Regions from separate parts of the Blautia sp. OF09-25XD genome, predicted to be linked through region 2. Evidence: predicted binding sites of a transcription regulator. Region 2 holds the regulator's gene; the other holds the start of a gene.
The links. Region 2 encodes Rex, which represses fermentation and respiration genes when NADH is low (regulators of the CRP and FNR family bind a similar motif). Its sites were predicted from a motif close to ATTGTTAANTANTTAACAAT; they were not measured.
Positions count from the first base shown of each region.

Region 1: a site for Rex is predicted at 1,763-1,782, ahead of fucO (lactaldehyde reductase). Genes of this name have one in related genera too.

Region 1 covers NZ_QUMG01000008.1:13,193-16,613, forward strand. Annotated here, with positions in the region: gene codB (cytosine permease) at 1-885, shown strand, start outside; gene DXA93_RS08215 (TetR/AcrR family transcriptional regulator C-terminal domain-containing protein) at 1,022-1,603, shown strand; gene fucO (lactaldehyde reductase) at 1,827-2,975, shown strand; gene tig (trigger factor) at 3,212-3,421, opposite strand, start outside.
Region 2 covers NZ_QUMG01000005.1:161,991-165,411, forward strand. Annotated here, with positions in the region: gene DXA93_RS18900 (hypothetical protein) at 1-11, opposite strand, end outside; partial or broken gene DXA93_RS06325 (NAD(P)H-hydrate dehydratase) at 63-1,570, opposite strand; gene DXA93_RS06330 (redox-sensing transcriptional repressor Rex) at 1,660-2,316, opposite strand; gene DXA93_RS06335 (ABC-F family ATP-binding cassette domain-containing protein) at 2,471-3,421, shown strand, end outside.

The DNA of each region.
Region 1 (3,421 bases), on a different contig from region 2:
TTTGCAATTCCGGTTTCCAAGGAGCTGCTCGGCGGAAGCACTGCGGCACAGTGGGGACTTGTTATTCTTGCCGGCGTCTGCATGACCGCCTCTGCCTATTTTGGTATTGAATCTCTGACCATCGTCAGCTATATCGCTGTACCAAGTGTTGCCATTCTCGGAACGATCGCCATGGTCATGGCCGTAATGAGAGGCGACGGAACGATCATCGATCAGTTTGCCAAATCCAGCGGATCTCTGACTATCATCGGCGGTGCCGGTCTTGTCATCGGCTCCTTCGTTTCCGGCGGAACCGCAACCCCGAACTTCGCACGTTTTGCAAAGGACGGAAAAGCGGGTGCCATCACCACGGTTGTGGCCTTCTTCATCGGAAACTCCCTGATGTTCTTCTTCGGTGCCGTTTCCTCGATCTTTGTCGGCGGAAACGATATCTTCGAGGTTATGGTCCGCCTGAACCTGTTCTACCTGGCTGTTCTCGTTCTCGGTCTTAATATCTGGACTACAAACGACAACGCTCTGTATACCGCAGGTCTTGGTCTTGCCAACATCTTCCATCAGAGGAAAAAACCGATGGTTCTCCTTTCCGGTATCATCGGAACGGTTGCCTCCGTATGGCTGTACTACAACTTCTGCGGCTGGCTCAACATTCTGAATTGTACCCTGCCGCCGGTCGGCATGATTCTGGTGCTCGCCTACTTCATGAACAAAAAGGACTTTGAAACCGATCAGCCGAAGCTTAAAACCGTAGACTGGTTTGCGGTTGCCGGTGTCATTCTCGGTGCCATTGTTGCGAACCTCTTACACTGGGGCATCGCTTCCATCAACGGCATGGTTGTTGCCGCTGTATGCTACTGTGTCGGACAGGCCGTAAACAAAAGAAAATAGGCAAAATCGTCCTGAATATGTTCCTGTATCTTATCTCCGGAACATGTTCAGGGCTTTTTATTTTTTCGGATTCGCGTTATAATATATGCATAACTCTGCATAGTTACAATTTTCGAAGCGAAAGGAAACTGCCCGGATGATCCATTCCACCGTATCTGCTCCCAAAGGAGAAAAAACAAAATACCGTCTTGCCGAATCCATGAAGGAGTGCATGAAATCAACCCCTGTCGAAGAGATCACCGTGCGCCAGATCTGTGAAATCTGTGGTGTTACCCGCCAGACCTTCTACCGCAATTTTCTCGACAAATACGATCTGATCAACTGGTATTTTGATAAATTACTGACAAAATCCTTCGAACATATGGGTCGCGGAACGACCGTTTTTGACAGTCTGGAAAAGAAATTTACCTATATTCAGAAAGAAAAAGCTTTTTTCGCCGCTGCCTTCCGCTACGACAAGCAGAATTCTCTGCGTGAGCACGATTTTGACCTGATTCTCGCGTTCTACGAAAATCTGATTCACGAAAAAAGCGGCAGCCCGGTTTCACCGGAAATGCATTTTCTTCTCGAAATGTACTGTCAGGGTTCCATCACCATGACCGTAAAATGGGTGCTTACCGGCATGGATCTGACACCTTCCGAGTTTGCAGCTCTTCTCGTCCGGGCAATGCCGGAAGACTTAAAAAAACTGTTCCGGAATCTGCAGCTGCTCTCTTAGAGCGCGTGTCAAAGTGGGGCTTGCAGATTGCGGAAATGGTTTTTCAGACACTCTCTGGTTATTTTTCACAAATTTTGTTCTGTTGTTTTTGTCACAATGGCGATTTTTTTTAAAGTGTTACACTTCGCTTCTTCTGTCACTTTCTTTTTCCCTTCCGGATTTGTTAATATAATAACAAGTTCAGTAAAACCATTTATTCATTTTAGAAGGGAGTTTTTCAATCATGGCAAATCGTATTAATTTAAATGCAACCTCTTATCACGGAGCAGGCGCTATTGCCGAGGTCGCAAATGAAGCAAAGGCACACGGCTTCAAGAAAGCTTTCGTATGCTCTGACCCGGATCTGATTAAATTCAACGTTACTTCCAAAGTAACCGATATTCTGACCGCAAACGGACTCGACTATGAGCTTTACAGCGATATCAAGCCAAACCCGACCATCGAAAACGTAAAACACGGCGTAGAAGCTTTCAAGGCATCCGGCGCTGACTATCTGATCGCCATCGGCGGCGGTTCTTCTATGGATACCTCCAAAGCAATCGGTATCATCATCGCAAACCCGGAGTTTGAGGATGTCAGAAGCCTTGAAGGCACTGCACCGACCAAAAATCCATGCGTACCGATCATCGCTGTTCCGACCACAGCCGGTACTGCTGCAGAGGTTACCATCAACTACGTTATCACAGACGTTGAAAGAAAACGTAAATTCGTATGCGTTGACCCGCACGATATGCCAATCATCGCAGTTGTTGACCCGGATATGATGTCCTCCATGCCAAAAGGACTGACCGCTTCTACCGGTATGGACGCTCTGACCCACGCAATCGAGGGTTACACCACAAAAGCTGCATGGGAAATGACTGACATGTTCCATCTCAAAGCCATCGAACTCATCTCCAAATCTCTGCGCGGTGCTGTCGCAAACACCAAAGAGGGACGCGAAGGAATGGCTCTTGGCCAGTACATCGCAGGTATGGGCTTCTCCAACGTGGGTCTTGGAATCGCTCACTCCATGGCACACACCCTTGGTGCTGTTTATGATACCCCACACGGTGTTGCATGTGCCATGATGCTTCCGATCGTTATGGAATACAACCAGGAGTGCACCGGTGAGAAATACCGTGAAATCGCACGTGCCATGGGCGTTGCAGGTGTAGACGAAATGTCTCAGGAAGAGTACAGAAAAGCAGCGATTGATGCTGTTAAGAAGCTGTCCGCAGACGTTGGAATCCCGTCTGTTCTCGAGGCAGTCAAAGAAGAGGACCTGCAGTTCCTTGCAGATTCCGCACACGCAGATGCCTGCGCACCGGGCAACCCGAAGGATGCAAGCGTAGAAGATCTGAAGGATCTGTTCCGCAAAATCATGGCATAACGAACACAGTTCGTCTCCCACATGTCAAGCGGATATTCGCAATCCGCTTCGCTACTTGCTCATAACCGAATAACTGCTCCGCAGTTTATCAGAAGGAGCTTGCACTCCTCCTGATACAAGCAAGTCCCCACCCACTGCTTATTGCTTTTCGCAATGGAAGCAGGGGACTTACTTGATTCGGTTAAATCACCCCGGAAAACAGAAATTTTCATCCTGTTTCGGGGTGATTTTTCTTTTTATTCTACTGTATTTCCGTCTGCATCCACAGTCACAGTATTGACTGTTGCATTGTCGAGAACCATATTGATCATGCGCTCCATCATGATATTGCGCACTACCGTATCTTCCCCGTAATAATCATTGGCCGCTTTCAGGAAATCTTCCTGCGACATATTGGCATTGGCTGCCTCGTCGTTTAAGATCTGCTGGTAATCCTGGTCATCTGT
Region 2 (3,421 bases):
CGGCGCTTCAAAAAAGTCCGCCCGGAGTCCTTTTGGGAACCCGTGATTCTGATCTGCTTTGCTCAGATTGACTGCAATCCTCTGATAATCTCGGATGCTGTTACATAGGAAGCACTGCTTTTTTCTTCCGCAGCCTCTCCCGCCTTTCCATGCGCATATGCCGCCAGTGCCGCTGTTTTGGCAAGGCTGATTTTTTTCTCGTTTTTTTCACACTGACGTTTTGCTGCAAAGGCGCCTGTGATTCCCGCGAGCACATCGCCGCTTCCCGCCGTCGCAAGCGCACTGCTTCCGCTTGTGTTTATGTAATACTGCTCACGCCCTTCCTCTGCTGTCACGGTTACGGAATCCTTTCGTACACAGCAGGCCTGGTATTTTTCGGCTGCCCTTCCGGCGCTTCCTGCCGGGTCACGCTGGCATTCTGCAATGGTCATGTGCAGCAGCCGTGCAAGCTCTCCTACATGAGGCGTTAAAATTTTTTCTGCCCGGCAGCCCGAAAGAATCTCTGCATCTTCTGCAATCAGGTTCAGCGCATCTGCATCCAGAACAAGAGGAACTTCTGTGTGCTGCACCGTAAAACGAGCAGTTCTTTTGCCGTCCGGCTTTTGGAAAGTCCCGGTCCCGCAACAACAGCGTCCGCCCAGGCGAGATCCTGCAGCAGGGCTTCTTCCGGAAGCGGCTCATCCTCCTTCCAGAAATCCGCCATTGCTTCCGGCAGGGCACAGAAAAGCGGCGTACGGTTTCTTTCCTCTGTCACAACCTTTACCATGCCGGCACCGGATGCAAGGACTGCCCTGGCACACAAAACAGCGGCTCCGCACATGGCACCGGAACCGGCAAGTACCAGCACCTTTCCGAAGGTTCCCTTATTTCCCATCGGCGTGCGGGTAAGAAACCGGTCCAGATCTTCTTTTTCCACTGAACCGTACCAGGGCGTCTCCTCTTCTCCTGCATCAAAGCCGATTCCGATATCACGGACCAGGACCTCTCCGGCATATCGTTTTCCGGGATCAAAGAGAAGCCCTGGCTTTGCACAGGCAAATGTCACCGTGGCTCTGGCTTTCACCGCCGCATCAAGGACCTCTCCGGTATCCGTGTGGATCCCCGAAGGGATGTCCACGGCAAGAACAGGAACACCGCTTGCGCAGATTGCTTCCACTGCCCTCCGGTACTCCCCTGCCAGCGGACGGGATACGCCAATTCCAAAGATGGCATCTATGATAACAGTATATTCCCGGAAATCCGGATTCTTAACCTCACGGACCCCATAATTTTCCGCAATTTTCTTCTGTGCTCTCATGCCTTCACTGTATTTTTCCGGATTTCCAAGACAGAACAGTTCCGCATCCACCCCTTTCGTCTTTAAAATCCGTGCAATTGCCGCACCGTCCCCTCCATTATTTCCGGAACCGCACACAGCAAGGACTTTTCCTGTATCCCATGTTCCATTTTGAAGCTCCTCCACGCAGGACAGCGCTGCGCGCTCCATCAGTACCAGGGACGGTACCCCCATGGTTTCGATCGTATTGCGGTCTGCCTGCTTCATCTGTGCTGCTGTAAGAATCCGTTTCATCGCTTTTCCTCCTTTTCCTGCCTTATCCGGAAAGTGAACAGAAAAAGTCTCCGGTTTCCCGAAGACTCTCCTGCTTTTGTTTTGGTTTCTTAATTGTTCTTTGGATGCTCCGCCTCATATCTGGTCAGATTGTAGGAGAGACGCATCAGACTTTCGGAAAGATGGACGTTCTCGACGATCACATCTTTCGGAAGTTTTAAGTTTAGATCGGTATGTGCAAAATTCCAGATTGCTTTTACACCGTTGTCCACGAGAATCTCTGCCATCTCTACCGCTTTTGCTTTTGGCAGTGTCAAAGCCGCAATCTCTACATGGTGTTCCTTGATAAATTCCGGAAGCTCGTCCGCCATGCGGATTTCAATTCCGCGCACGGAGATTCCTTTTAATACCGGGTTGACGTCAAAAATACCGACCGTTTTGAATCCGCTTCTTTCAAAGGCCGCATAATTAGCAAGCGCCTGTCCCAGATTTCCGGCTCCGACAAAAATCATATTGTGGACTCTGTCCAGACCTAAAATTTTTCCAATCTCGCTGTACAGATACCGCACGTTATAACCATACCCCTGCTGGCCGAAGCCGCCGAAATTATTTAAATCCTGGCGAATCTGGGAAGCTGTCACTTTCATCCGCTCGCTCAGCTCACCGGAAGAGATCCGTTCTACTCCGTCCTCCAGCAATTCGCCCAGGTAACGATAATATCTAGGAAGTCTTTTGATAACTGCCCGCGAAATTCCTTTTTCTTCCAAGATAAATTCCTCCTTATTTACACCTGCATATATTCATATTATATATGGTTGATAGAAAATTGTCAAAGATTTCTTGAAATTTTGTGTATTACTCTCTATAATAAGGATGGTGTATTATGTCAAAATACAGAAATATGTTATCTGGAGGAACCACATGATTCTTGCATGTCAGAATATCTCGAAAGCATTCGGGACAACGGAAATTATCAAAAATGCATCTTTTCATATAGAAGAACGCGAAAAAACCGCACTGGTCGGCATCAACGGTGCCGGAAAATCGACGCTGTTAAAAATCATCATCGGCGAAATGAGGGCCGATGAGGGAGAGGTCATCCTCTCCAAAGGAAAGACGATGGGCTATCTCGCCCAGCATCAGGATCTGACCGGACACCTTTCCATTTACCAGGAAGTGCTGACCGCGAAACAGAATCTGATCGATATGGAGGAACGCCTCCGTCAGATGGAAAGTGATATGAATACAAAATCCGGTGCAGAGCTGGATGAACTTCTTTCCACCTACACCCGCCTCTCCCATACCTTTGAACTGGAAAACGGATACGCGTACCGCAGTGAAGTCGTCGGTGTTTTAAAAGGTCTTGGCTTTTCCGAGAGCGATTTTGAAAAACAGGTGGACTCCCTCTCCGGCGGTCAGAAGACCCGCGTGGCACTTGGTAAACTGCTGCTCACCAAACCGGACATCATTCTGCTCGACGAGCCGACCAACCACCTCGATATGGACTCGATCTCCTGGCTCGAAACGTATCTTTTAAATTACAGCGGAGCCGTCCTGATCGTCTCCCATGACCGTTACTTTCTCGACCGCGTTGTCACAAAAGTCGTTGAAGTGGACAATAAAAAAGTAACAACTTTTGAGGGAAACTATACCGCCTACAGTCAAAAAAAAGCAATGCTCCGTGAAGCCGCTTACCATGCCTGGGTCAACCAGCAGCAGGAAATCCACCATCAGGAAGAAGTCATTGCAAAGCTGAAATCTTTCAACCGCGAGAAATCCATCAAACGCGCCGAGAGCCGTGAAAAAATGCTGGACAAAATGGATGTGCTGGAAAAGCCGACCGAAGTACGCTCCGATATGCGGATCCGTCTG